One region of the Enterobacter bugandensis genome, then DNA from elsewhere that is predicted to be linked to it. Evidence: predicted binding sites of a transcription regulator. Region 1 holds the regulator's gene; each other region holds the start of a gene.
What was found. The regulator CRP, encoded in region 1, controls carbon source genes, mostly activating them, when cyclic AMP is high. The targets are predictions, from matches to a motif close to ATGTGANNNNNNTCACAT.
Positions count from the first base shown of each region.

Region 1 (7,290 bases):
GAACTGGGTGCAGAGGTGGTTGTCCGCCGCAACGACGAACTCAGCCTGTCTGATATTGAGACGCTGGCTCCGCAGAAAATCGTCATTTCGCCGGGGCCGTGTACGCCATCGGAATCGGGCATTTCTCTGGAGGTTATTCACCACTATGCCGGCAGGCTGCCGATCCTGGGCGTCTGTCTCGGTCATCAGGCGATTGCCCAGGCATTTGGGGCTACCATCGTGCGTGCCGCGAAAGTGATGCACGGCAAAACCTCGCCGGTCACCCACACCGGCACGGGCGTATTCACAGGGCTCAATAACCTGTTAACCGTGACGCGCTACCATTCGCTGGTGATTGACCCACCGACGCTGCCCGACTGCTTTGACGTGACCGCCTGGAGCGATACGCAGGAGATCATGGGGATTCGCCACCGCGAGTGGGATCTCGAAGGCGTCCAGTTCCACCCTGAAAGTATCCTCAGCGAGCAGGGGCACGCACTGCTGGCAAATTTCCTCAATCGCTGAATATCTGTTGCCTTGCTGTGAGTTTTTATGCATATTTTGTGATTATATTTTCACAATGAATGTGACATAAAATGGATGGGCATGACATGGCAACTGAACAACCAGCAATTACCCGCGCGACATTCGATGAAGTGATTCTGCCGATTTATGCACCGGCTGAGTTTATCCCGGTGAAGGGGAAAGGCAGCCGCGTCTGGGATCAGCAGGGCAAGGAGTATGTGGATTTCGCGGGCGGTATTGCGGTCACGGCGCTGGGCCACTGCCATCCTGCGCTGGTGGACGCGCTGAAAACCCAGGGTGAAACCCTGTGGCACACCAGCAACGTGTTCACCAACGAACCTGCGCTGCGCCTGGGCCGCAAGATCATTGATGCCACGTTTGCCGAGCGCGTGCTGTTTATGAACTCCGGCACCGAAGCCAACGAAACCGCCTTTAAGCTGGCGCGCTACTACGCAACTACGCGCCACAGCCCGTACAAAACTAAAATCATCGCCTTCCATAACGCCTTCCACGGGCGCTCCTTCTTTACCGTCTCCGTTGGCGGCCAGCCGAAGTATTCCGACGGCTTCGGTCCGAAACCAGCCGACATTATCCACGTGCCGTTTAACGATCTGCACGCGGTGAAAGCGGTGATGGACGACCACACCTGCGCGGTGGTGGTGGAGCCGATTCAGGGCGAAGGCGGCGTGACCGCGGCAACCCCGGAATTCCTGAAAGGGCTGCGCGAACTGTGCGACGAACATCAGGCGCTGCTGGTGTTTGATGAAGTGCAGTGCGGGATGGGGCGTACCGGAGAGCTGTTTGCCTATATGCACTACGGCGTGACGCCGGATATTCTGACCAGCGCCAAAGCGCTCGGCGGCGGTTTTCCGGTGAGTGCGGTACTGACGACGCAGGAGATTGCCTCTGCGTTCCACGTCGGGTCTCACGGCTCGACCTACGGCGGTAACCCGCTGGCGAGCGCCGTGGCGGGCGCCGCGTTCGACATCATCAACACGCCAGAGGTGCTAAACGGCGTTAGCGCGAAACGCGAGCTGTTTGTGCAGCATCTCCAGCAGATTAACAATAAGTACGACGTATTCAGCGAGATCCGCGGCATGGGGCTGCTGATTGGTGCGGAGCTTAAGCCGCAGTACAAAGGCCGCGCGCGCGATTTCCTGCACGCAGCCGCCCACGAAGGCGTCATGGTGCTAAACGCTGGGCCTGACGTGATGCGCTTTGCGCCGTCGCTGGTGGTGGAAGAGAAAGATATTGAAGACGGGTTAACCCGCTTTGCCGCGGCGGTCGAGAAGATCGTAAAAGGCTAATACTCGGTTCGCTTTAACCGCCGGGTTAACCAAATGCCGTGATGCGGGCGCTGACGCCATGCCACCGACGAAATGGTGTGCATGGTGTTCAGATGTCCCAGCACGCGCTGCAAATGCTGCTCCAGGGTGCTCATCGGGCCGTGGGTCAGCGTCTCCGGTGCCTCCAGAATGTTCGAATCCCCCGACTCGCCCGGCGCGTCATACTCCAGACGCTGCTGACACCGCTGCAACGCAATTTCACAGGACTGCAAATAGCGCTGCGCCAGATCCGGCGTCAGCATTGTGTGTTCGCGCGCCAGCGTGGTCATGGCGTTAATGTGCTCGACGATAAACTGGCTGTGCGTGACCCACAGCTTCATATCGGCAAGATAGTGTGAGTTAAAGCCCGGCTCCTGCATCGCCTGGTTGAGCGAGTTAAACAGGGCGTTGTGCGCCTGGTTGACCTTCATCCGCTGATACGCCAGCGGGGAAGGCTGCGGATCGTCGCTCAGGATCAGACGAATGGCCTGCTGATCGGCCTCCAGCGCGTCGTGGGCGTTCTGCCTCAGCAGCCCGCTCTGCCACTGCGGCCACAGCCAGACCATGCCCCCAAAGGCGATCAGGCAGCCGATCAGCGTGTCGATCAGGCGGGCAACGATGAACTGTTCGCCGTTAAGCGTCAGCAGCTGCAGGGTATATACCGCCGTCACCGTAAAGCCCACCATCGCCCAGCCGTAGTTTTTGCGAATGATTAGATAGCTTACCAGGGTGACCACCAGCATCCCTGCCAGGGTATAGCCCTCGGGCACGTGAAAATGCAGCGTCACGCCCGCAATAATCAGCCCCGCCATCGTGCCGCCTGCCCGGTGCAGAATGCGCACCCGCGTGGCGCCATAGCCGTTCTGGGTAACAAACAGCACGGTCATTAAGATCCAGTACGGTTTCGGCAGGTGGAGCGCCATGCCCATCAGGCTGGCGATACTGAGCATGACGCTAATCCTTGCAGCGTTGCGCAGAGCGGAAGATTTCAGAGACAGGTAGCTTCTCAGCGCCGGCAGCAGCGGCAGACGTTTCTGTTTATCCGCCATCAGGTCACGGGAATAAAGCGGGCGCTGGGTGCGCAGCACGCGGGCGATGCGGCTGAAGTGCCAGGCGGCAAACTGGCCGACCGGGTTATCCGGGTGCTGACGGGCGATTTTCTCCAGCGCGCCGAGCTGTTTGTCCATGTTAAAGCGCGTGGGGTAGCGGTGGTAGAGAATATCATCGGCCAGCACCCGCAGGCGCGCGGAGACGGTTTGTGCGTTCCAGCGGATCACCGCTTCGGCATGGCTGCGCTCAACCAGCTTTTGCACCTCCTGCGGGTGGTGAAGGCTAACGGAGATATGCTCCTGAAGATCCAGCCCCACCTGAAAGGTGCGCAACAGCCGTTTATATTCGTGGTTCTTGTTGGCGGCGAGCATATGCAGCTGCTGATAGCATTGGCTTATCAGGTCTACCACCTTTTGCTGGCGCGTCAGCAACGGCGGTAAGGATTTTTCCGGATCCGTATGCTGGGTGAGCAGAGTGTATTTGGCTTCACAGTAATCCGCAAGCTGCACGTAGAGCAGGCTCAGAGATTCGCGCAGCGGCTGCTCCCGCCACAGCCAGAACCAGAACCAGTTAAACAGCCCGTACCACAGCGTGCCGAGGGCGTAGATCAGCAGCGGCTCCCACACGGGCATATTACCGGCGAGGCTCAGGGTGAAGATGGCCGCAATGAGTGACGCGGGAAGCAGACGGGCATGGAGCGAGCTGATTTCGGCGGTGACGCCGAGGGTCATCGCCAGCACGGTCAGGATCAGCGGCAGGGGAATATCGCGAGCCAGCAGAAGCTGCACCGCGAGGCTACAGCCAGCAAACAGCGAGCCGCCAATTATCAGACGTTTGAAAAAGCGTTTATGGGGCGTGTCCAGACCGGCAATGTTGCAGCAGGCGGGGACGAGAGAAAACAGCAGGCCCTGCTGAAGATGTCCCAGGATCAGGCCCACGGCCACGGGAAGACATAGCACCAGCGTTTGTCGTAGTGCGTAGTTAACTTCCGGGTGATAGATCAGCCTGCGCCACATGGGGAATAGAGACAAAAACGGCGTGACACCTTGCGATGGCACGCCGTTTAGGCAGGATTAACGGGTTCCGTAAACCACGATGGTTTTACCGTGGGCGGAGATCAGGTTTTGATCTTCCAGCATTTTCAGAATACGGCCCACCGTTTCGCGGGAGCAACCGACGATCTGACCGATTTCCTGACGGGTAATTTTAATTTGCATGCCGTCCGGGTGGGTCATCGCGTCTGGCTGTTTCGCCAGGTTCAGCAGAGTCTGCGCGATACGGCCAGTCACGTCCAGGAAGGCGAGGTTACCCACTTTCTCTGACGTCACCTGCAGACGGCGCGCCATCTGGGAAGAAAGACGCATCAGGATGTCAGGGTTTACCTGAATCAACTGACGGAATTTCTTATAAGAAATTTCAGCCACTTCACATGCTGTCTTTGCGCGAACCCAGGCGCTACGTTCCTGGCCTTCTTCAAACAGGCCCAGTTCACCGATAAAATCGCCCTGGTTCAGATAGGAAAGGATCATCTCTTTGCCTTCCTCATCTTTGATCAGCACTGCCACCGAGCCTTTGACGATGTAATACAACGTTTCCGCTTTTTCACCCTGGTGAATCAGCGTGCTCTTCGATGGGTACTTATGAATGTGGCAATGAGACAAGAACCATTCGAGAGTCGGGTCTGTTTGCGGTTTGCCAAGCACCATGCGCTGTTATCCTCTGTTATAAGCTGTCACCAGAGTCATCAGATGCATCCGGACTCTGGGGTTGCAATCGAATTCTTACCCATACCCTGGGAAGTCGGCTGTCGTAACGTTTCGCAGCCAGTAAAGTTTGATGTCCTCTGCATACATGTGTAACGTCAATGTATTACTGTAGCATCCTGAGTGTTTTAGCATAGCTTTTGCCGCGTGTCTCCTGGTGTCTCGCTTCAGCATGATGCAGGTCGCCTTCCATTGCGAGAAATGTAACGCACGCGTAATCTGTCACCAAAAATGCAACGTTGGAGTTAATGAATATGCAAGCGCGCGTGAAGTGGGTTGAAGGTTTAACGTTCCTGGGCGAGTCCGCATCAGGACACCAGATTTTGATGGATGGTAACTCCGGCGATAAAGCTCCAAGCCCAATGGAAATGGTGCTGATGGCGGCAGGCGGATGCAGCGCGATCGACGTGGTGTCGATTCTGCAAAAAGGCCGTCATGACGTGACGGATTGCGAGGTTAAACTCACCTCAGAGCGTCGCGAAGAGGCGCCACGCCTGTTCACCCACATTAATCTGCACTTTGTTGTCACCGGGAAAGAACTGAAAGACGCGGCGGTCTCACGCGCGGTGGATCTCTCTGCGGAGAAATACTGCTCTGTGGCGTTAATGCTGGAGAAAGCGGTAAAAATCACCCATTCGTATGAAGTGATCGAGGCTTAATTATTGGGGCATCGTGCGTGTTGATGCCCTCACCCTAACCCTCTCCCACGGGGAGAGGGAACATGTTCACGCGATCTGCTTCCCTTCCATCAGTCGCTCCACCAGCGGCGTCATGATCAGCTCCATTGCCAGCCCCATTTTTCCACCGGGAACCACTAACGTATTCATGTGGGAAATAAACGAGCCCTGCAGCATCGCCAGCAGCCAGGGGTAATCAATGCCTTCAAGATTGCGGAAGTGGATCACCACAAAGCTCTCATCCAGCGACGGGATGCTTTTCGCCGCGAACGGATTGGAAGTGTCCACGGTCGGCACGCGCTGGAAGTTAATGTGCGTGCGGGAGAACTGCGGCGTGAGATAGTTGATGTAATCTTCCATGGAGCGCACCACCGAGTCCATTACCGCCTCGCGCGAATGGCCGCGCTCGCTCATGTCGCGCGTCAGCTTCTGGATCCACTCCAGGTTAACGATCGGCACCACCCCGACCAGCAGATCCACATGGCGCGCCACGTCGTGCTGAGGCGTAACAACGCCGCCGTGCAATCCTTCATAAAACAGCACGTCGGTGGGTTCCGGCAGCGGTTGCCAGGGGGTAAAGGTGCCCGGCACCTGGTTCCAGGGTACGGCTTCGTCGTAGGTGTGCAGATACTTACGGGACTGCCCGGTACCGCTCTGACCGTATTCGCGGAAGGTTTGCTCCAGCAGGCCGAAATCATTGGCTTCGGGGCCAAAGTAGCTGATGTGTTTACCCAGATCGCGCGCCTTGCGGATCGCCATGTCCATCTCAGGCCGCGTATAGCGGTGAAAGCTGTCGCCTTCGACCTCCGCCGAACGGAGATTCAGCTGGGCGAAAATCTTGCGAAAAGCGAGGCTGGTGGTGGTGGTTCCCGCACCACTCGACCCCGTAACGGCAATAATGGGATGTCTGGCAGACATAGCAACTCCCTGACGGAAAAGGTTGGAAGATCAGCCGTGAAACGCGTTGCGGGGCATGATATTGACCGTCTCATGCAGTTCTGACCACACCAGCACCACGTCGCCGCTTTTCAGCTGGCGTTTTACATCGTTGACCTTTTGCTCAAGCGAACGCTCATGTTCACCATAATCGGTGCCTTCGCGTAATACAAAGCTTTCAATCAGATTATCGAGCGTTTCGGGAGCCAGATCCTGCCAGGGAATGATCATTTTGCACCATCCAGATAAGGAGTCAGCCAGTCAGGAATGCGCGCTTCCAGCCACATTTTCGGCCTGCGCAGCGTGCCGCCGATGAACCCCACGTGGCCACCATGTTCGGTCAGCTGGTAGTGAACGTTGTCAGGCAGGAATTCCTGCGCGGGAATAGAGTGATGATCCATGAACGGGTCATCTTTGGCGTGAATAATCAGCGTCGGCTGCGTGATTTTGCTGAGCAGCGGCATGGCGCTGCACTGTCGGTAATAGTCGATAGCATCGGCGAAGCCGTGAATTTTGGCGGTGATCAGATCGTCGAATTCGCGGATGCAGCGTACCTTTTTCAGCTGGCGCAGGCTTACCGGCAGGGTATCCGGATAGGCCTTCAGCTTTCGCGCCGCGTTGGCTTTCAGCAGGTTGAGCAGATAGCGCTGATAGACGCGGGAAAAGCCTTTTTCCATGTGGTAGCTGCACTGCTCCAGCATAAACGGTGCGGAGACAATCACTGCTGCATTCAGCGGTACGCTGTCGCCCTCTTTGGCCAGCAGACAGGCGAGCATATTACCGCCCAGCGAGTAGCCCACGGCGGCCGTTGGCGCGGCGCCATAATTTTCCCGCAGCCAGTGCAGAAACCACGTGCCATCTTCGGTTTCACCCGAGTGATAAATGCGTTTCTGACGATTCGGCTCGCCGCTACAGCCGCGAAAATGCATCACCACGCCGAGCCAGCCGCGCGCTTTGGCGGCCTCAATTAACCCATGCGCATACGGACTGTGCAGGCTGCCTTCTAAACCGTGAAAAACCACCAGACGCGGCTTA
Region 1 is NZ_LT992502.1:4,302,622-4,309,911, reverse strand. It holds gene pabA (aminodeoxychorismate synthase component 2) at 1-504, shown strand, start outside; gene argD (bifunctional acetylornithine/succinyldiaminopimelate transaminase) at 591-1,811, shown strand; gene DG357_RS20955 (YccS/YhfK family putative transporter) at 1,808-3,895, opposite strand; gene crp (cAMP-activated global transcriptional regulator CRP) at 3,953-4,585, opposite strand; gene DG357_RS20945 (OsmC family protein) at 4,897-5,301, shown strand; gene DG357_RS20940 (phosphoribulokinase) at 5,368-6,237, opposite strand; gene DG357_RS20935 (YheU family protein) at 6,268-6,486, opposite strand; gene DG357_RS20930 (hydrolase) at 6,483-7,290, opposite strand, start outside.

Region 2 (7,290 bases), 2.0 Mb from region 1:
CCTGCCAGCAGGATCGGCACCGCGCCGCGCAGCACCTGCCAGAGCGGGAAGTTCCATGGCATCACCGCCAGAATTGGCCCCAGCGGACGATACTCGATGACCGCGTTGTCATTCTCGACCTGCGTGGGTTCAGCATTCAGCATCGCCGGGCCATGTTCGGCATACCAGTCGCAAAGGCCCGCTGATTTCGCCACTTCCGCCCGCGCCTGCTGAATGGGTTTTCCCATCTCGCGGGACATCATCCGGGCCATCTCTTCCGCGCGACCGCGCAGCGCGGTGCCGAGATCGCGCAGCTTCTGCGCCCGGTGGGCTACGCTTTCGCACCGCCAGTGACGAAAGCCCGCATCAGCCAGCGCGATGGCACGTTCAACCTCTTCCTGCGTCGCCCACGGATACGAGGCGAGCGTTTCGCCCGTTGCAGGGTTAACGGACAGAGCATGTGTAGCAGATGAATATTTCATGATGTTCTCCACGCATTTCGGTTGATTAAGTGTGGCTCACTCTGCTATTTCTTAAAAATGAATAATACTGACCACCTTATTCACGAAACGAGAATGCTATGGACTTAACCCAGCTTGAAATGTTCAACGCCGTCGCGCTGACGGGCAGCATCACCCAGGCGGCGCAGAAGGTGCATCGCGTTCCTTCGAATCTGACGACCCGCATCCGCCAGCTAGAGGCCGATCTTGGCGTGGAGCTGTTTATTCGTGAGAACCAGCGTTTACGCTTATCTCCCGCCGGGCATAACTTCCTGCGCTACAGCAGGCAGATCATGGCGCTGGTGGATGAAGCGCGCATGGTCGTCGCGGGCGATGAGCCGCAGGGGCTGTTTGCCCTCGGCGCGCTGGAGAGCACCGCCGCCGTGCGCATCCCTGAGACGCTGGCGCAGTTTAACCAGCGCTATCCGCGCATCCAGTTTGCCCTGTCTACCGGGCCGTCCGGGACGATGATTGATGGCGTACTGGAGGGAACCCTGAGCGCCGCCTTTGTCGACGGGCCGCTGTCGCACCCGGAGCTGGAGGGGATGCCGGTCTACCGGGAAGAGATGATGCTGGTCACCCCTGCCGGGCAGACGGAGGTAACGCGCGCTGCGCAGGTGAGCGGCAGCGATGTTTATGCCTTTCGCGCAAACTGCTCGTATCGCCGACACCTGGAGAGCTGGTTTCATGCAGACAGAGCCGCGCCGGGACGCATTCATGAGATGGAGTCCTATCACGGCATGCTCGCCTGCGTCATCGCGGGCGCGGGCATCGCGCTGATGCCGCGCTCAATGCTGGAAAGTATGCCGGGCCACCATCAGGTTGAAGCCTGGCCGCTGGCGGAAAACTGGCGCTGGCTCACTACCTGGCTGGTGTGGCGACGCGGGGCGATGACCCGCCAGCTGGAAGCCTTTATAGCGCTGCTAAACGAACGTCTTCAACCAGCGCCTTCTCCATAAACAGGCTGAGCGGATCGTCCACATATGGGGCAAACGCCGGACGCCGATCGTAGCCGCTTCGTTCATAAAGACGAATCGCGGCATGCTGTTTGATGCCCGTTTCCAGCCGTACGGTATGGCAGTGACGGCTCAGGGCCTCATCTTCCAGCGCGGCCAGCAGCTTCTCAGCCAGATGTTGCCCGCGATGGGCCGGATCGATATAAACCCGCTTCATCTCCCCCGTTCCGTCGCCGTTGAGCACGATAGCTCCACAGCCAACGGCCTGAAGCTGCGGGTCGCGGACGATCATCAGGATAAGGGATGTCGCGGGCAGTTCTGAAAGATCGAGCAGATGGTTGCTTTCGGCGGGATAGAGTTCGCTCTGATAACGGTCGAGGGCCGCAATCAGCATAAGAATGTCCGGGTGACGTGCAGATTCAGAGGTAATGGAATACATGGCAGGCTCCTTGCTTTATTTGTGAAACTCAATGTCAACATAGCGCAGGCCTGCCAGGCTACTTCATAGTATTAACTTATCGCGCAGCCGCTAGCGTAAAAAGATCCGCCCTTTCAGGTACAGGGTGGCCTGACCAGCAATGAGTACGCGGTCGCCCTTCAGCTCGCAGCGAAGATCCCCGCCGCGGTACGACACCTGGCGGGCGTTAAGCGACGTCTTACCCAGCCTTTCACTCCAGTAGGGGATCAGCATGCTGTGCGTGGACCCGGTAACCGGATCCTCCGGCACCCCTTCGCCCGGGCAGAAAAAGCGGCTGACGAAGTCATATTCCCCTTCGCCCGGCGCGGTTACGCAGACCATTTTGCCCAGCGGAACCATCGCGCCAATATCCGGCATTAATGCCTCCACCTGCTGCTGGCTCTCCAGCACCACGCAGTAGTCTCGCCCGACGCGCACCTCTTTTGCCGCCGGGATGCCCAGCGCGCTAAACAGTGCAGGCGGTGGGTTATCGACAACCTCCGTGGACCATGCGGGGAAATCCAGCGTCAGCCAGTCGCCGCTGCGTTTGACCGTCAGCTCCCCTACGAAGCGCGTGGTAAAGTGGATTTCCGTATGCGGATAGTCCAGATACTCAAAAATGACGTGTGATGCCGCGAGGGTCGCATGGCCGCAGAGGTTAATTTCATGCAGCGTGGTGAACCAGCGCAGTTCAAATCCGCCGTCGGTTCGCACTAAAAACGCGGTTTCCGACTGGTTATGCTGCTGTGCCATCTTGAGAAGCGTCTCGTCCGGCAGCCACTCTTCCAGAGGACATACCGCTGCCGCGTTGCCGCCAAAGGTTTTGTCGCTGAAGGCATCCACCAGATAAAAATCAATTTCCCGCATTGTCTCTTCCTCTTTTGTTATCAGTTTTAGCGCAGATACACAGTGCCTTTCAGGTAGCACGACGCCTGACCGCTCATCAATACGCGCTCCCCTTTCAGCTCGCAGCGCACATCCCCGCCGCGCGCCGAAACCTGACGGGCAAACATTGCCGTTTTCCCCAGCTTTTCGCTCCAGTAGGGGATCAGCATCGTGTGCGCGGATCCAGTCACCGGATCTTCCGGAACGGCAACGCCCGGTGAGAAGAAGCGGCTGACAAAGTCATATTCCCCTTCACCCGGTGCCGTCACGCTCACTTTATGCTCGCCCGGCGTCATTGCCGAAAAGCGCGGCGCAAGCGCTTCAACCTGCCGGGGATTTTCCAGCACAATCACCCAGGCGCGGCCTTTACGGGCTTCAACGTAATGGCGGATACCGAGCGCCGCGAGCATCTCCGGCGGCGGCGTCTCTTCACGGGTCGGGCACGCCGGGAAGTCCAGCGTCATCCACTCTCCCTCCCGGCTGACCGTCAGTCGGCCAGAGGCGGTATCAAAGTGGATCCGCGAGTCGGGGTAATCGAGTTCATTAAACAGAACGTACGCGGCGGCCAGGGTGGCGTGACCGCAGAGATTGACTTCAGTGAGCGTGGTAAACCAGCGTAGCTCAATGCCGCCCTTAGTGCAGACGAAAAATGCGGTTTCCGACTGATTATGCTGCTGCGCCATTTTCAGTAACGTCTCATCCGGCAGCCATTCGTTCAGCGGGCAAACCGCTGCCGGATTGCCGCCGAACGAGGTATTGCTGAATGCATCTACCAGATAAAAATCAATCTCCTGCATTGTCTTACCGCCTGTCTTTGCTGTGTCGTACTTTTATATTCAATGAAAACAACGCCCCCGGCTACCGCTTTCATAAGGTAAATATTGAGATCTGCGTCACATAATGGTTGAGTTTTCGCCGTATGACGTTTTAAGATCGCCTTCTCATCTTTCCAGCAACGAATCTCCGACATCCCTATGACAACGAACACAGTTTCCCGCAGGGTCGCGTGGCTACGCGTGGTCACGCTGGCCATTGCCGCATTTATTTTTAACACCACAGAATTTGTTCCGGTTGGGCTGTTGTCTGACATAGCAGAAAGCTTCCGGATGGAAACGGCGCAGGTGGGGATTATGTTAACTATCTACGCCTGGGTGGTGGCTCTGATGTCTTTGCCGTTTATGTTGCTGACCAGCCAGATGGAGCGGCGCAGGCTGTTGATCGGCCTGTTTGCCCTGTTCATTGCCAGCCATGTCCTGTCGTTTATGGCGTGGAATTTTACGGTGCTGGTCATTAGCCGCATCGGCATTGCCTTTGCCCACGCGGTATTCTGGTCGATCACCGCGTCGCTGGCTATTCGGCTCGCGCCGGCGGGTAAACGCGCCCAGGCCTTGAGCCTGATTGCCACCGGTACCGCGCTGGCGATGGTGCTGGGGCTGCCCATTGGCCGCATCGTAGGACAGTACTTCGGCTGGCGTACCACCTTCTTTGCCATCGGCATGGGCGCGCTGGTGACGCTGGTGTGTCTGATTAAGCTGCTGCCCGCGCTGCCAAGCGAACACTCCGGCTCGCTGAAAAGCCTGCCGCTGCTGATGCGTCGCCCGGCGCTGCTGAGTATCTACCTGCTTACCGTTATCGTGGTTACCGCGCACTACACGGCGTACAGCTACATTGAACCGTTTGTGCAGGTGGTCGCGGGCTTTAGCGCAAACTTTGCCACCCTCTTACTGCTCATTCTCGGCGGCGCGGGCATTATTGGCAGCGTGCTGTTTGGTAAACTGGGTAACCAGCATGCCTCCTTGCTGGTGAGCAGCGCCATCGGCCTGCTGCTGGCGTGCCTGGTGCTGCTGCTGCCTGCGTCAGGCAGCGAAAGCCAGCTGGCGATCCTGAGCCTGTTCTGGGGCGTGGCGATCATGATTATTGGTCTCGGCATGCAGGTGAAAGTCCTGGCCCTGGCGCCGGATGCCACGGACGTGGCGATGTCGCTGTTCTCGGGGATTTTCAATCTGGGGATTGGCGCGGGGGCGCTGGTGGGCAATCAGATTAGCCTGCACGTATCGATGTCGGCGATTGGCTATCTGGGGGCGATTCCGGCGCTCGTCGCGCTCGTCTGGTCGGTACTCATCTTCCGCAAGTGGCCGGTGGCGCTGGAGGAACAAGGGCAGCACGGGTGAGGTTTATTTATGCCGGGTGGCGCATGGCGTCCTGAAATCAGGACGCCCGTACGATGCCATACTGCATGGGGAAATTACTTGCGTGGCATAACCGTATCGACAACATCAGCAGGTCGGATTGACCCACAGTATAAGTATTAATACTGTCTTTCTTCCTCTCCACCCAGATAGACATATCTTTCATGGGTTATGTCAGCCTGGCACTGATAGATATTAATTCTTGTTTCAACAGGCGTGGCAGTGGAAGACGCATCACTGATCTTCCCGCATTTTTTAGCTTTCTCGTTAATCCAGAGATTCTGTTCTTTTTTCATAGAGGCCCTGACTGACTCTGGAAGAGATTTCCAGAGATTATTGAGTTGACTATCGTTCTCAGAATAGGCCAGCACTGCATCGTTTAATTTGTTGTTGAGATCGGCTTTCTCAAATTCGGATTTATTCATGGCCAGCATAGTCATATCGACCAATGATTGGGAGACATAATCTCTGTCAGAATATTCATAGGATGCTGAAATGTCTTTCTCATTGTCCGCCAGGGATAATATATATACAAAATTATCCCATTGAACACTGTTATTAAGCACCTTGCCACCACCTTGATTTATCCGCTCTAGTTTCTGAGGATAGGCTGCAATAAACCCAAGGATTTCCGTAGGTATGGCGAGCGTGACCTTAGCGGAGCAACTGCGGTTTGAATCATTTTTATCAAATGGTTTAGTTGTAACATTCTCCAGATGAATGGCTATTTGATTTGCTTTTTCCTGGTATGATTTAAGTGGTTTTCCATAAAATTGCGAAGGCGTTGCCAGATACGTTTCCTGCAATTTACTCATTGCATCATCTCTGATTTTTGCTTGCATAGCAGCAACGGCATCCTCACGACCACATTTAAATTCGGGCGCAGAATCGAACAAGCCTGCAGTGGCAGTAAATGAAAACAGCAACGTACTGAGTACGATAAAAGAATATTTTGCACGCATGACACTATCCTGAAAAGAAATGAGTGCAGTACATTACTTTAAGAACTAACGAGCGACAAGTCTGGCTATGCTCATTTAACCCGGTTTGAATTAAAAAAGTATTTTTCCGGAATTTATTTGTATTCATTTAATAAATACTTTACATACCGGGTAAGGGTAATCCGCCACCCGGCACTGACATCAGTGGTAGGTCTTAATAATCTCCAGCACGCCGTTAATAATAAACTGCACGCCCATACAGACCAGTAAGAAGCCCATCAGACGGGAAATCGCCTCGATTCCGCCCTTGCCCACCCAGCGCATGATCGCACCGGAACTGCGCAGAGACGCCCACACGATAACCCCAATAAGTGCAAAAATTAGCGGTGGCGCAACGGTCAGTACCCAGTCCGGGAAGGTAGAGCTGTCGCGCACCGTCGATGCAGAACTGATGATCATCGCGATGGTACCCGGCCCGGCCGTACTCGGCATGGCCAGCGGTACAAAAGCAATATTCGCGCTCGGTTCGGACTCCAGCTCTTCAGATTTGCTGGTTGCCTCCGGAGACTCGTGCGCTTTTTGCGCCGGGAACAGCATGCGGAAGCCGATAAAGGCCACAATCAGCCCGCCCGCTATACGCAGCCCGGGAATTGAAATCCCGAAGGTGTTCATCACCAGCTGTCCGGCGTAGTAGGCCACCATCATAATGGCAAACACATACACCGAAGCCATCATCGACTGATGGTTGCGCTCGGCGCTGTTCATATTCCCTGCCAGCCCCAGGAACAGCGCCACCGTCGTTAACGGGTTAGCTAACGGCAGCAGTACCACCAGCCCGAGACCAATTGCTTTAATCAAATCCAACATAGTGCGTCGTTGTCCTTATCCACATTTAACATCGCAATTATAGGGTGAAAGTGTGACGTTCAGCCATCGGCGCAACGTAACGATAGTTTTCCTTTGGGAACGATACCCGTTTGTTATCTTCCTGATTTGAAAGGTTGCAAAAAACGTTCATGAAACGTTTTAGCAATTCGTGGCATCGGCTGATTCATTCAGTTGACTTATACTTGCCTGAGCAATAATATCTGCCGTGATTAAACTACTTGCCAGGGCAACCATTGTGAAAAGCACCAGTGATATCTTTAACGACGTTGTTCCGCTGGGTCGTCTTATTCATATGGTTAACCAGAAAAAAGATCGCCTGCTCAATGACTACCTGTCACCGCTGGATATCACCGCAACACAGTTCAAAGTGCTGTGTTCCATTCGCTGCGAAGTGTGTATCACGCCGGTTGAGCTGAAAAAGGTGCTCTCTGTCGATCTGGGTGCGTTAACCCGCATGCTCGATCGTCTCGTCTGCAAAGGATGGGTAGAACGAAG
Region 2 is NZ_LT992502.1:2,300,036-2,307,325, reverse strand. It holds gene sad (succinate-semialdehyde dehydrogenase) at 1-461, opposite strand, end outside; gene ptrR (putrescine utilization regulator PtrR) at 560-1,438, shown strand; gene DG357_RS11250 (GNAT family N-acetyltransferase) at 1,392-1,874, opposite strand; gene DG357_RS11245 (PhzF family phenazine biosynthesis protein) at 1,965-2,759, opposite strand; gene DG357_RS11240 (PhzF family phenazine biosynthesis protein) at 2,786-3,574, opposite strand; gene DG357_RS11235 (sugar transporter) at 3,752-4,948, shown strand; gene DG357_RS11230 (lysozyme inhibitor LprI family protein) at 5,086-5,928, opposite strand; gene DG357_RS11225 (MarC family NAAT transporter) at 6,109-6,774, opposite strand; gene marR (multiple antibiotic resistance transcriptional regulator MarR) at 7,031-7,290, shown strand, end outside.
Region 2: the regulator CRP is predicted to act here: its motif matches at 3,659-3,676, upstream of DG357_RS11235 (sugar transporter).

Region 3 (7,290 bases), 3.6 Mb from region 1:
GTTTTCAGGGGCAGCCGAATCGCCCGGAACAGGCGGCGCGGGTATTTGACGTGCTGTGCGAACTACGTCAGGAACCTGAAGAGGTCATTGCCAGCGCGCTGCTCGAAAATACCCGTGCGGTTTTTGGTATCACGCTATAGATAAAGCGCCGGACGAATCACCGTTATCTTCTGTTTTTCCAGCGCCCGCGCCAGCGGTTCAATATCCTCCTGCGTGGCGCTACGCCATGACGCCGCATCGCCGTAAACTCCGTGTGTATGAAACGCGTTAATACGCACCGGAACATTCCCCAGCCCGTGGATGAACGCGATCAACGGTTTGATATGTTCCAGATAATCACACTGTTCCGGGATGACCAGCAAGCGGAGCTCCGTCAAACGGTGACGGTCTGCCAGCCAGCGAATGCTCTCCTTAATCTGCGGGTTTTCGCGTCCGGTCAGGAAGCGGTGATGTTCATTCCCCCACGCTTTGAGATCCAGCATTGCGCCATCCAGCACCGGCAGCAGTTTTTGCCAGCCGGTTTCGCTTAGCAGACCGTTGCTGTCTACCAGGCAGGTTAAATGATGTAGCTCAGGATCGGTTTTGATCGCGGTAAACAGGGCGATCAAAAACGGCAGTTGGGTTGTGGCTTCGCCGCCGCTCACGGTGATCCCTTCGATAAAGGGCGCGGATTTACGGACCTGAACGAGGATCTCGTCGACGCTCAGGCGGTGCGCCATGGGCGTGGCCTGCTGCTGGCACAGGCGCAGGCAGGTGTCGCACTGCTGGCAGTGACTCTCCTGCCACCAGACGCGTCCGGCCTGAATGGTCAGCGCGTCGTGCGGGCAGTGGGGCACGCAGTCCCCGCAGTCGTTGCAGCGCCCGATGGTCCACGGGTTGTGGCAGGTTTTGCAGCGCAGGTTGCAGCCCTGCAGGAACAGCGCCAGGCGGCTGCCCGGCCCGTCCACGCAGGAGAAGGGGATGACCTGACTAACTAAAGCGCATCTGCTGTTCATGGCTTATCACGCGCGGCTGACGTTCCAGAATACGGGTATTGCGTGCGGCCTCTTCCCCCAGCCACGTGGTGTTCGTTCTTGAACCCGCTTCCCGGTATTTCTCCAGATCCGACAAGCGAACCATATAGCCGGTCACGCGTACCAGATCGTTACCGGCCACATTCGCGGTGAACTCACGCATACCGGCCCTGAACGCCCCCAGGCAAAGCTGAACCACCGCCTGCGGATTGCGTTTTACCGTCTCATCCAGCGTTAAAATATCGCTGATCCCGGAATGATAGTGTTTATGGTGCGGCGCTACGGCCAGCAGATGACTGACAGGATCCGGCTCGTCACCGTACGGCAGACGCGCCCCCGGCGTGGTGCCCGAATCGGAGCTGATGCCTGACTGGGCGTGCAGCATCGCGCGATGCTTCCAGCCGTGCTTCACCGGCGTATTTTCAACAAACGCCGCAAGCTGTTCGCTGATGCGATAACCCAGCGCGTTGGCCTGCTCGTCTTTCCCGTAACGCCCCGCCATGCCTGCTTTCTCACACAGTACGTTCACCGCTTCGGCAAGACCGTACATGCCAAACATCGGCACAAACCGATCGGCATCAATCAGCCCCTCTTTCACCAGGAAGCTATTCTCAAAGAAGCCGGATTGCCCGTACAGAAAATCGCAGCGCGCATCGATGATGGCGATTTGCTGCTGGCAGTAGTGCGGTAGCGTGCGGGTGAAGAAGTCGTCAATGGATGTGCTGTGTTCGGCGATTGTCTTGAGGTTAAGGCGCACCAGGGTGCTGCCACCGCCCGCCAGCGGCAGAGAGTTGTAACAGCTCACCACGCCAAAACGGCCTTTTGTGAAAATTTTATCATTCACTGGGCCGTTTGAAATATGCGGTTTGCTGCATTCACAAATGTTTTTTGCCACCTCAAGCAGTAAATCGTCTGGGGTGATCTCAGGATCGTAGATAAAGGTCAGATTGGGCGCAACCTGCTTCAGTTCAGCATCTGCACGCAGAATGGCACGGGTGACAGGGCCGTCGGCGGGCCCGATGTTGGCGTGCATAAACGCATCGGGCAGCGTTCTGTCGAGATAGCGCCAGAAACGTTTTATTCGGCTATCGATTTCTTCTTGTGTTAGAATTCTAACATACGGATTCAGTAGCGCATCAAGCTGCCCCAGATAGACCGGCATTGATGTCACTGAAGGAACATGGTGATAGAGAATAGTTAACAGAGAGAGGGCGTCATCAAGATCTTTCGCGCCTTCCAGCTCCAGCCATTCCGAACCGTTAGCCAGGAATTTTTCATAATCCGGCAGCACGTAGCGCGGTTTGTAGGGCGCATGGCCTTCGTACATGTCGCAGATAAACCCCTCGTCCAGCGCGGCGCGGGCGGCCGGAGATAGCGTCGGGTAGGGCAGATAATTTTCCGCTTCCAGCGCCAGAAAATGACGTTTTTGCTCCGGGGTTAACAGCGGGCTTGTCACAATGTGCTGGCAACGTTGTTGCAGGGCGTCGGGCATGTTCACTTCCTTGAATGTTCTGCGGATGATGAACGGATTGTAGGAAGCCAGCCTGCCGGCGCTTTTGATCCAACAAGGGGTATCGCTGCTTTAGTCAGCAACTTGCACGCTAAAGTTTGAAGAAGATCTCATTACAGTAATGCAAATTTGTACGCAGTTTTCATTAACTGTGATGAATGTCGAAGTGTGGATGCGGGTGAATGTTAGAATACTCACAGACCCGCAAGGTAAAATTTATACGGCACTGCCGTTGGAGAATGTTATGACCGATTTAACTGCAAGCAGCCTGCGCGCGTTGAAGCTGATGGACCTGACCACCCTGAACGATGACGACACCAATGAAAAAGTCATCGCCCTGTGCCATCAGGCAAAAACGCCAGTGGGTAACACCGCCGCCGTCTGTATCTACCCGCGCTTTATCCCGATTGCCCGCAAAACGCTGAAAGAGCAGGGCACGCCGGACGTGCGCATTGCAACCGTGACTAACTTCCCGCACGGCAATGACGACATTGAGATTGCGCTGGCGGAAACCCGCGCGGCAATTGCCTACGGCGCAGACGAAGTTGACGTGGTGTTCCCGTACCGCGCGCTGATTGCCGGCAACGAGCAGGTCGGTTTTGACCTGGTGAAAGCCTGTAAAGACGCGTGTGCGGCGGCAAACGTGCTGCTCAAAGTGATCATCGAAACCGGCGAGCTGAAAGAAGAGGCGCTGATTCGTAAGGCTTCAGAAATCTCCATCAAAGCCGGTGCGGATTTCATTAAAACCTCTACCGGTAAAGTGGCGGTCAATGCGACCCCGGAAAGCGCGCGCATCATGATGGAAGTTATCCGCGATATGGGCGTGTCCAAAACCGTTGGCTTCAAGCCTGCGGGCGGCGTACGTACCGCGGAAGACGCGCAGCAGTTCCTGGCGATTGCCGACGAACTGTTTGGCGCTGAGTGGGCTGACTCCCGCCACTACCGCTTCGGCGCGTCCAGCCTGCTGGCCAGCCTGCTGAAGGCGCTGGGTCACGGCGACGGTAAGAGCGCAAGCAGCTACTGATTGCCAGACAATGCCGGATGGCGCTTCGCTTATCCGGCCTACAGGATCGCAGGGCGGGTAAGCGTACCCGCCGCCATTCACCCGATTCCGCATGGGGGTTACCGTGTTTCTCGCACAAGAAATTATTCGTAAAAAACGTGATGGTCTTGCTTTAAGCGACGAAGAAATTCGCTTCTTCATCAACGGCATTCGTGACAACACCGTCTCAGAAGGGCAGATTGCGGCTCTGGCGATGACCATTTTCTTCCACGATATGTCGATGCCTGAGCGCGTGTCGCTGACCATGGCGATGCGAGATTCAGGAACCGTTCTGGACTGGAAAAGCCTCAACCTTAACGGCCCGATTGTGGACAAACACTCCACCGGCGGCGTGGGTGATGTGACTTCGCTGATGCTCGGCCCTATGGTGGCAGCCTGCGGCGGTTACGTTCCCATGATCTCCGGGCGCGGCCTGGGCCACACCGGCGGTACGCTCGACAAACTGGAAGCCATTCCGGGCTTCGATATCTTCCCGGATGACAATCGCTTCCGCGATATTATTAAAGACGTTGGCGTGGCGATTATCGGCCAGACCAGCTCTCTTGCTCCGGCAGACAAGCGTTTTTACGCGACGCGTGATATTACCGCCACCGTAGACTCCATCCCGCTGATCACCGCCTCTATCCTCGCCAAAAAACTGGCGGAAGGGCTGGACGCGCTGGTGATGGACGTGAAGGTGGGCAGCGGCGCGTTTATGCCGACCTATGAACTCTCTGCTCAGCTTGCCGAAGCGATCGTTGGCGTCTCCAACGGCGCGGGCGTGCGCACCACCGCGCTGCTGACCGACATGAACCAGGTGCTGGCCTCCAGCGCCGGTAACGCGGTTGAAGTCCGCGAAGCCGTGCAGTTCCTCACAGGTGAATACCGTAACCCGCGCCTGTTCGATGTCACCATGGCGCTGTGCGTGGAGATGCTGATTTCCGGCAAGCTGGCCAAAGACGACGCGGAAGCCCGCGCGAAGCTTCAGGCGGTGCTGGACAACGGCAAAGCGGCGGAGATCTTTGGCCGCATGGTGGCGGCGCAAAAAGGCCCGACCGATTTCGTCGAAAACTACGCGAAATACCTGCCAACCGCGATGCTCAGCAAAGCTGTTTATGCGGATGGCGAAGGTTTTGTCTCCGCCATGGACACCCGCGCGCTTGGCATGGCTGTTGTATCTATGGGTGGCGGTCGTCGTCAGGCATCGGACACTATTGATTACAGCGTCGGCTTTACCGACATGGCCCGTCTGGGCGACAGCGTTGACGGCCAACGTCCGCTGGCAGTGATCCACGCGAAAGACGAAGCCAGCTGGCAGGACGCGGCGAAAGCGGTGAAAGCGGCAATATCTCTTGACGATAAAGCACCGGAAACCACACCGACGGTCTATCGTCGTATCACTGAATAGCGGTATACTGATCTGATCGCATTTTTATGAAGCACTAAGTACGGAGAACAATTATGAAACGTGCATTTATTATGGTGCTGGACTCATTCGGCATCGGCGCAACCGAAGATGCAGAACGTTTTGGTGACGTGGGTTCCGATACCATGGGTCACATCGCGGAAGCCTGTGCAAAAGGCGAAGCGGACAACGGTCGTAAAGGCCCTCTGACTCTACCTAATCTGACCCGCCTCGGGCTGGTAAAAGCGCATGAAGGCTCTACCGGTAAAATCGCAGCCGGTATGGACGGCAACGCGGAAGTGGTGGGCGCCTACGCCTGGGCGCACGAGCTCTCTTCCGGGAAAGATACCCCTTCCGGTCACTGGGAAATCGCCGGTGTGCCGGTGCTGTTTGACTGGGGCTACTTCTCCGATCACGAGAACAGCTTCCCGCAGGAGCTGCTCGATAAGCTGGTGAAGCGTGCCAACCTGCCGGGCTACCTCGGTAACTGCCACTCTTCCGGCACCGTGATTCTGGATCAGCTCGGCGAAGAGCACATGAAAACCGGCAAGCCGATTTTCTACACCTCTGCTGACTCCGTGTTCCAGATTGCCTGCCACGAAGAGACGTTTGGCCTGGATAAACTCTACGAACTGTGCGAAATCGCCCGTGAAGAGCTGACCGAAGGCGGCTACAACATTGGCCGCGTAATCGCGCGTCCGTTTATCGGCGACAAAGCGGGTAACTTCCAGCGTACCGGTAACCGTCATGACCTGGCCGTTGAGCCACCGGCACCTACCGTGCTGCAAAAGCTCGTCGACGAGAAGGGCGGTCACGTGGTGTCCGTGGGCAAAATAGCGGATATCTACGCCAACTGCGGTATCACCAAAAAAGTAAAAGCGACCGGTCTGGATGCGCTGTTCGATGCCACTATCAAAGAGATGAAAGAAGCGGGCGATAAGACCATTGTCTTCACCAACTTCGTGGACTTCGACTCCTCCTGGGGCCACCGTCGCGATGTAGCCGGTTATGCTGCGGGCCTGGAACTGTTTGACCGCCGTCTGCCGGAGCTGATGGAGCTGGTGGGGGAAGATGACATTCTGATCCTGACCGCAGACCACGGCTGTGACCCAACCTGGACCGGTACCGACCACACCCGTGAGCACATTCCGGTACTGGTGTACGGCCCGAAAGTGAAGCCAGGCTCGCTCGGTCACCGTGAAACCTTCGCGGACATCGGCCAGACCCTGGCGAAATACTTTGGTACGTCTGACATGGAATATGGCAAGGCCATGTTCTAAACGGATTGGGTGCGGCCTGATGCCCTCACCCCGGCCCTCTCCCACAGGGAGAGGGAGAACAGAATGTAAGCCGGGTAAGGCGTAGCCGCCACCCGGCAAAAACAACAATGTAAAAGGAACTGAAGATGGCAACTCCTCACATTAATGCAGAAATGGGTGATTTCGCTGACGTCGTATTGATGCCGGGCGACCCGCTGCGCGCGAAGCACATTGCAGAAACTTTCCTCGAAGACGTGCGTGAAGTGAACAACGTTCGCGGCATGCTGGGCTTCACCGGTACCTATAAAGGCCGCAAAATCTCCGTTATGGGCCACGGCATGGGTATCCCATCCTGCTCCATCTACACCAAAGAGCTGATTACCGATTTCGGCGTGAAGAAAATCATCCGCGTAGGCTCCTGCGGTGCGGTGCGTATGGACGTTAAGCTGCGTGACGTGGTGATCGGCATGGGCGCGTGTACCGACTCTAAAGTTAACCGCATCCGCTTTAAGGATCATGACTTTGCGGCAATCGCTGACTTTGACATGGTGCGTAACGCGGTTGACGCGGCAAAAGCGCTGGGCGTTGACGCGCGCGTGGGCAACCTGTTCTCTGCCGATCTGTTCTACTCGCCAGAAGGCGACATGTTCGACGTGATGGAAAAATACGGCATCCTGGGCGTGGAAATGGAAGCGGCGGGTATCTACGGCGTGGCGGCTGAGTTTGGTGCGAAAGCGCTGACCATCTGCACCGTGTCTGACCACATCCGTACCCACGAGCAGACCACCGCTGCCGAGCGTCAGACCACCTTCAATGACATGATCAAAATCGCGCTGGAATCCGTTCTGCTGGGCGATAAAGAGTAAGAGCTGTTGTGCCGGGTGGCGGCTTCGCCTGACCCGGCCTACGGTTTTCCAGGCCCGCTAAGCGCAGCGCCAGCGGGCTTTTTTACTAGCGTACTGCCTGCGCAATCCATGCCGATAAGTCCCGCAACTCTTGTTCCTGCTCCGGGAAATCCCCCATTAACGCGTCGCACTCCTGCTGCAGCATATCCGCCCGAT
Region 3 is NZ_LT992502.1:693,597-700,886, forward strand. It holds gene DG357_RS03395 (TatD family hydrolase) at 1-140, shown strand, start outside; gene DG357_RS03400 (YjjW family glycine radical enzyme activase) at 135-995, opposite strand; gene DG357_RS03405 (YjjI family glycine radical enzyme) at 970-2,505, opposite strand; gene deoC (deoxyribose-phosphate aldolase) at 2,768-3,547, shown strand; gene deoA (thymidine phosphorylase) at 3,651-4,973, shown strand; gene deoB (phosphopentomutase) at 5,027-6,250, shown strand; gene deoD (purine-nucleoside phosphorylase) at 6,376-7,095, shown strand; gene lplA (lipoate--protein ligase LplA) at 7,181-7,290, opposite strand, start outside.
Region 3: the regulator CRP is predicted to act here: its motif matches at 2,620-2,637, upstream of deoC (deoxyribose-phosphate aldolase).

Region 4 (7,290 bases), 2.2 Mb from region 1:
ATCGAGGGCATATTTCGCCTGACGCACGCGCTCGGCATAAAAGGCCCAGTCCCAGGCCTGCACGGTGAAGCCACCCTGCTCGTCATCAATGACCTTCTGAATATCGGCCTGCTCGCGTTCCGCGCGGGCACGCGCGGCGGGCACAATCCCGCGCATAAATTCCAGCGCGGCGGCCGGGGTTTTCGCCATCTGGTCGGCGATGCTCCAGCTGGCGTAATCCTCAAAGCCGAGCAGACGGGCCTGGCGCGCCCGCAGCGCCGTAAGGCGCAGGATCAGCGTGCGGGTGTCGTTTTCATCCCCTTTCTGGGTGCGCGTCCAGCCGGCGTTGAACAGGTTTTCGCGCGTCTGCCGATTGCGCAGCGCGGCTAGCGCAGGCTGCTGTGTCGTATTCAGGAGCGGGATCAGCCAGCGGTCGTTAAGCCCTTTTTCCGCGGCGGCCTGCGCCGCGGCGGCAATCTCTTCGGCGCTAAGGCCTTCAAGCTGGTGCGCGTAATCCACCACCAGCCCGCCCGCGTTGTTAGCGGCCAGCAGGCGCTGGTTAAACTGGCTGGTCAGGGACGCGGCCTCGGTATTCAGCGCCTTCAGCTCGGCTTTTTCCGCTTCATTCAGGCGCGCGCCGGCCAGAATAAAGCGCTGGTACGTCTCCTCGACCAGCCGACGGGATTCGGCATCCAGCGCGGCGCGGTCCTGCCAGACGCTCTCGACGCGGGCGAAAAGAGTGTCGTTCAGCCAGATGTCGTTCGCCAGCGCGGCAAGTTCGGTGGAGAGTTGCTCCTCCAGTTCCTGCAGGTACGCATTAGTGTGCGCGGAGGTCATGGCGAAGAAAACGCTGCTGACGCGCGCAAGCATGACGCCGCTTTTCTCCAGCGCCAGCACGGTGTTAGTGAAGTCTGGCGCAGCGGTGTGAGAGACTATCGCCTCTATGTCCGCCCGCTTCTGGCGAAGCGCTTCATCGAAGGCCGGACGATAATGCTCGTCTTTGATGGTATCAAAATGGGGAGCCTGGTAAGGCAGCAGGCTGATGTCAAAAAAGGGGTTGGTGGCCGTCATCTTTCACTCCTCCGAACGAATATCTTCCCAGAGTAGGCCAGGCCGCCATCGCCTGCAACGCCGTCATACAAATGTTGCCTTAACGCACCCTCTGCGGGCGTGCTATGTTAGTACCACACAAAAAGCGTTGAGGAACAGTGAGATGATTATTTTAGTTACCGGGGCAACGGCAGGTTTTGGTGAAAGCATCACGCGTCGCTTCGTCGCCAACGGGCATAAGGTGATTGCAACGGGCCGTCGTCAGGAGCGCCTGCAGGAGCTGAAGGACGATTTAGGTGACAGCATCCTGACCGCGCAGCTGGACGTGCGTAACCGTGCGGCCATTGAAGAGATGATTGCCAGCCTGCCGGCAGAGTGGCGTGCCATCGACGTGCTGGTCAACAACGCCGGTCTGGCGCTGGGCATGGAGCCTGCCCACAAAGCCAGCGTTGAAGACTGGGAAAACATGATCGACACCAACAACAAAGGGCTGGTCTACATGACCCGCGCGGTGCTGCCGGGCATGGTCGAGCGCAACCGCGGCCACATTATCAACATCGGTTCTACCGCCGGGAGCTGGCCTTACGCGGGCGGTAATGTCTACGGCGCGACCAAAGCGTTTGTGCGCCAGTTCAGCCTGAACCTGCGCACCGACCTGCACGGTACCGCCATTCGCGTCACCGATATCGAGCCGGGGCTGGTAGGCGGCACCGAATTCTCCAACGTGCGCTTCAAGGGCGATGATGCGAAAGCGGATAAAACCTACGAAAACGCCAACGCCCTGACGCCGGAAGACGTCACCGAAACGGTCTGGTGGGTCGCAACGCTGCCAAAACACGTCAACATCAATACCGTGGAAATGATGCCGGTCAGCCAGAGTTTTGCCGGACTTAGCGTCCATCGTGGCTAAATAAGCCCTTCCCGGCCCGCGGGCCGGGTCTGTTTCGGGTCATAAAAGAATGGTAGTATGTTCGGGCTAACTCTCTGAGAAATGACAACTCATGGCCGCTGAATCGCAACTCAATCCCACCCAGCCCGTAAACCAGCAAATCTATCGCATTTTGCGACGTGATATTGTCCATTGCCTGATCCCACCGGGAACGCCGCTTTCTGAAAAAGAGGTCTCCGTGCGTTTTGACGTGTCCCGTCAGCCGGTGCGTGAAGCGTTTATTAAGCTTGCGGAGAACGGCCTGATTCAGATCCGCCCGCAGCGCGGCAGCTACGTGAACAAAATTTCACTCTCACAGGTGCGCAACGGCTGTTTCGTACGCCAGGCGATTGAATGCGCTGTGGTGCGCCGTGCCGCGACGCTCATTAATGACAACCAGTGTTACCTGCTGGAGCAAAACCTGCATCAGCAGCGCATTGCGATTGACCGTAAACAGCTCAACGATTTCTTCCAGCTTGATGATGAGTTTCACCAGAAGCTGGCGCAAATTGCAGACTGCCAGCTGGCCTGGGATACCATCGAGAATATCAAGGCCACCATTGACCGGGTGCGCTACATGAGCCTCGATCACGTCTCCCCGCCGGAAATGCTGCTCCGCCAGCATCACGATATTTTCAGCGCGCTGGAAAAACGCGACCCGGACGGCGTGGAAAAAGCGATGACCCTGCATCTGCAGGAGATAGGCGAATCCGTGCAGCTTATTCGTCAGGAAAATAGCGAGTGGTTTAGCGAAGAGTGATATTTGCCGCCCTTTTCGCGGGCGGCGCCGTAATTAGCGAACGACTAACACCGGAATTGTGGCGTAGCGCAGAATAGATTCCGCATTTGACCCCAGCAGATGAGTGGTGATGCCCGGTTTTTTTGACCCGATGACAATCACGTCATATTCCCCTTCTTTGCTCAGCTTGATAATTTCATCGCGGACGCTGCCAAAACGAACCAGAGTGTGAATATTCTCCGGGGAGATATCGAACAGTCGTTTTAACTCGTTCATTTTCTTCCCGGATTCTGCGCTCATATACTCTTCAAACTTTTTAATATCGGCGTTGAATCCGCGCAGCAGAGACCGACTGCTGGCAGGCAGAATATTGACCAGGGTAATCGACGCGCCCTCGGCCTTCGCGAGGTTAGCCGCGTGGCGAACCGCTTTGTCGCTTAAATCCATTTCAAACACGTCAACAGGCATCAAAATCTTCTTATACATAAGCCTGACTCCTTATTCCGATGAAGGGTTATTTCCTGCAACCAGAATGGCATCGGGAATATAAACCAATCCTCAACGCTTCCCCGTAGAAACTATCAATAAGTGAAAATTACGGTCTGCTTTGTAAATTGCCGTCGTGAAGCGTCAATGCCCCATGTAATAAAGAAAAAAGTGTGAGTTTGATCAAAAACAAAAACATGACTGGCAGACAGGCGTATTTATAGTGCCCCGTGAACGGCAAAACCTGAAATAGCGCCGTAACGGATAGTTTAGAGAGGAGAAAATACCATGATGACATACGACCGTAACCGCAATGCAATCACCACCGGCAGCCGCGTCATGATTAGCGGCACCGGCAAAACCGGCGTGATTAAGGCGATCCACAGCGACGGGCTGGATGCCGCGCAGGTGCGCCGTGGCAAAACGGTGGAAGTGGAAGGATGCGAAGGTAAGTTCGAACCAATTGAACTGATTCGTCTGGGTATGCACTAAATTGTGCGCCAACATGCCGCCGCGAACGGCGGCATGTGTTGAATTACAGGTGGGACACGTACTCCGCCACCGTGGTCTTTGCCCCCTTCTGCAGCAGCGTCTGATACGCGCTCATCACGGCATCTGTAAAGGCTTTTTCTCGCGGCAACTCTTTCCCAAAAATGGCCTCAATGCCGAGCAGCGCGTTAACCCGGCTTTCCCCTTCGGCACTTCCCTTCACCGCCGCCTGAATCACCGCCAGCTGCGGATCGCTCACGTCGATGGCGTTACCCTGCTCGTCCACGCCGCCGACATAGCGCATCCACCCAGCCACGCCCAGCGCCAGCAGTGGGAAAGGCGTCTGGTGCACCAGGTGCCAGCGCGCGGGATCCAGCATCCGCTGCGGAAGCTTCTGGCTGCCGTCCATCGCAATTTGCCAGGTACGGTGGCGCAGGGCCGGGTTACTGTAACGGGCGATCAGCAGGTCAGCGTAGCGTTCTAAATCGACGCCCTTCACTTTCAGGGTCGGCGCCTGCTCGTTGAGCATCAGCGCGTGCGCGGCGACGCGATAGTGTTCGTCTTCCATACACTCATTGATGTGCTGATAACCCGCCAGATAGCCCAGGTAGGCCAGGAAAGAGTGGCTGCCGTTGAGCATGCGCAGCTTCATCTCTTCAAACGGGATCACGTCTGAAACCAGTTCGGCTCCGGCTTTTTCCCATTCCGGACGCCCGGCCACAAAGTTATCCTCGATAACCCACTGGCGGAACGGCTCGCAGGCCACCGCCGCCGGATCGCGTACGCCGGTCAGCTGCGCGATTTTATCCAGCGTATCGGGTGTGACCGCCGGTACGATGCGGTCCACCATGGTTGACGGGAAGGTAACGTTAGCCTCGATCCAGTCCGCCAGCTCGCCGTCTACCGCCCGGGCGTACGCGCAGGTGACGTTGCGCATCACGTGACCGTTCTCCGGCATGTTGTCGCAGGACATCACGCTAAACGCGGGCAGCCCTGCCGCTTTACGGCGCGCCAGCGCTTCCACCACCACGCCCGGCGCAGATTTCGGCTGATGCGGGTTTTGCAGGTCGGCAACGATGAAAGGATGATCGAGCATCAGTTGCCCGGTTGCCGGAGAGTGGCAGTAGCCTTTTTCGGTGATGGTCAGCGAGACAATCGCCACCTGCGGTTCACACATTGCCGCCAGCACGCTTTCCAGCCCGTCGACCTGCGCGTGCAGGGCCTTTTTGACTACGCCAACCACGCGGGACGTCCAGGCATCGGCAGACATTTCCGCTACGGTGTAGAGGTTATCCTGCACCTTCAGGTCGGCAATCTGCTGCTCGCCGCCAATCAGGTTAACCTCACAATAGCCCCAGTCGCTGCCGTGTTCAGCCGCGAGGATGTCCGCATACACCGCCTGATGCGCGCGGTGAAATGCGCCGAAGCCTAAATGTACAATGCGTGCTTTAAGGCTGTCGCGATCGTACTGAGGCAGCGTCGCATTGGCCTGTAATAAGGTGTTTTCCATGATTAAGACTCGCTAATTAGAAAGCTGTGGATCGCTGCCGCCCCCAGTCCAGAGCGGCAGCGCCTGCTGACTACACCAACTAGAATGGCAGTCGGGGTAAAAAATTACTGCCATCAACCATACTGATACTGCCGTTTGAGTTTTTGATTTATATTAACTTTTGCTCAGGTGGTGTGACATAAACAAAAAGTTGTGTGATAAGTCACGAAAGATATAAACCGCTAGCGTCGCGTGGAAACCGCGCCGTAACCCACGCGCTCTTTCGGCGCGGCCTCGGCGGCATCTTCAGCCGCGCTGAGGTCGCGGTCGCGGACTTCCGGCATCAGGAACGCCGAAACCAGCCCAATCACGGAATAAGCCACCAGCATGGCTACAATCGGCCACCAGGAACCCGTCATATTGCAGAAAATCCCCGCCAGTACCGGGCCAAAGCCCACCGCCACCAGACCGCCCGCCTCCTTGGAGATAGCCATACGGGTAAAGCGATTTCGCGAGCCAAACATCTCCGCCATGGTGATATTTTCCAGCGCAAACAGCCCCAGCACGGCGAAGTTATGGATAACGATGATCGAGAGCATGATTGTCCCCGGCGCATAGCTCTTATCGACGATAATCGACAGCATCGGGTACGCCAGAATAATGGCGGAGAAATTGAGGATAATGTACGGCAGCCTGCGCCCCACTTTGTCGGAAAGCCAGCCCAGCAGCGGGATGGAGATAAACCCGAGAATGGAACTTATCATCAGCGCGTCGGTAGGAATCGCTTTATCGAACAGCAGCGTCTGGACCAGATAGCCCGCGAGGAAGGTCTGGATCAGCCCCGAGTTGCCCGCCTGACCGAAACGCAGGCCGGTCGCCAGCCAGAAGGATTTACTTTTCACCATTGAACCCAGCGAGGTGTCCGGCTGCACGGTTTCTGCATCGTTTACTTTCTCAAAGACCGGGCTCTCCTTGAGGTTCATTCGCAGCCAGATGGCAAAGATCATCACCACGACGCTGGCAAGGAACGGCACGCGCCAGCCCCAGGCGAGCAGTTGTTCACGATCGAGGGCGAAGAACATAATGGCCCAGATCGCCGTGGCGCTCAGCGTCCCGCAGTTAGTCCCCATCGCCACCAGCGAGGAGATGATGCCGCGTTTCCCTTTCGGGGCGTACTCCGCCAGCATGGTCCCGGCCCCGGAGATCTCCGCCCCGGCGCCCAGCCCCTGAATGATACGCAGCGTCACCAGCAGTACGGGCGCAAAAATGCCGATCTGCGCGTAGGTCGGCAGCACGCCAATCAGCGTGGTGCAGATCCCCATCATGGTGATGGTGATAAACAGCACCTTTTTACGGCCAATGCTGTCGCCCATTCTGCCGAAGATAAAGGCCCCGACGATACGCGCGATGTAGCCCGCGCCGTAGGTTCCCATCGCCAGAATCAGCGCCATCGCGGCCGACTGTTCCGGGAAGAAGATTTCATGAAATACCAGCGCCGCCCCCAGCGAGTAGAGCTGGAAATCCATAAACTCCAGCGCGGTGCCCAGCCAGCCGGAGACGGCGGCTTTCACCAGATCTGAGGTGGTTCTTTGAGGTTGTGCTTGCGTCATAATGGCTATCTCTAAAAGGTAAGATGCGTACCACTGAGAGCCCGTCTTCGCGGGCTCTTAACCGCGTGTAGGGTTATTGCCCGAACGTCAGTAAAACCTTGCAGCACTGCCGCTGGTCTTTTTCAAACAGTTCGATGGCGTCTGTTACATGGTGATAGTCAAAGGTATGGGTGATCAGTTTTTCCGGGTCGATCAGCCCTTTTTCAAGCCAGTCGATGACGACCGGGAATTTGTTGGCATTGAGGCGCGAGGAGAAGATCGCCAACTCTTTACCGGTAATCCCCTGCTGGGCTATCTGGCTCGGCTCGCTGGAGAAGCCCATCAGCACGATGCGCGCCGCCGGGGAAGCCAGGGTGACCGCCTCCTGCAAAATCGACGGATGACAGGCGGCATCAATAATCAGCGTCGGCTTGATGCCTTTTTCGTCCAGCGCGGCCTGCAGCGACGTTTCGCCGTTATTAAAGACCCAGTCCGCGCCGCTGCGCTGGGCCATGGCCAGACGCTCATTGATTCTGTCGAC
Region 4 is NZ_LT992502.1:2,142,546-2,149,835, reverse strand. It holds gene dcp (peptidyl-dipeptidase Dcp) at 1-1,050, opposite strand, end outside; gene ydfG (bifunctional NADP-dependent 3-hydroxy acid dehydrogenase/3-hydroxypropionate dehydrogenase YdfG) at 1,193-1,939, shown strand; gene DG357_RS10545 (GntR family transcriptional regulator) at 2,031-2,717, shown strand; gene DG357_RS10540 (universal stress protein) at 2,751-3,182, opposite strand; gene ydfZ (putative selenium delivery protein YdfZ) at 3,471-3,674, shown strand; gene DG357_RS10530 (mannitol dehydrogenase family protein) at 3,718-5,181, opposite strand; gene DG357_RS10525 (MFS transporter) at 5,403-6,770, opposite strand; gene DG357_RS10520 (Zn-dependent oxidoreductase) at 6,844-7,290, opposite strand, start outside.
Region 4: the regulator CRP is predicted to act here: its motif matches at 3,354-3,371, upstream of ydfZ (putative selenium delivery protein YdfZ).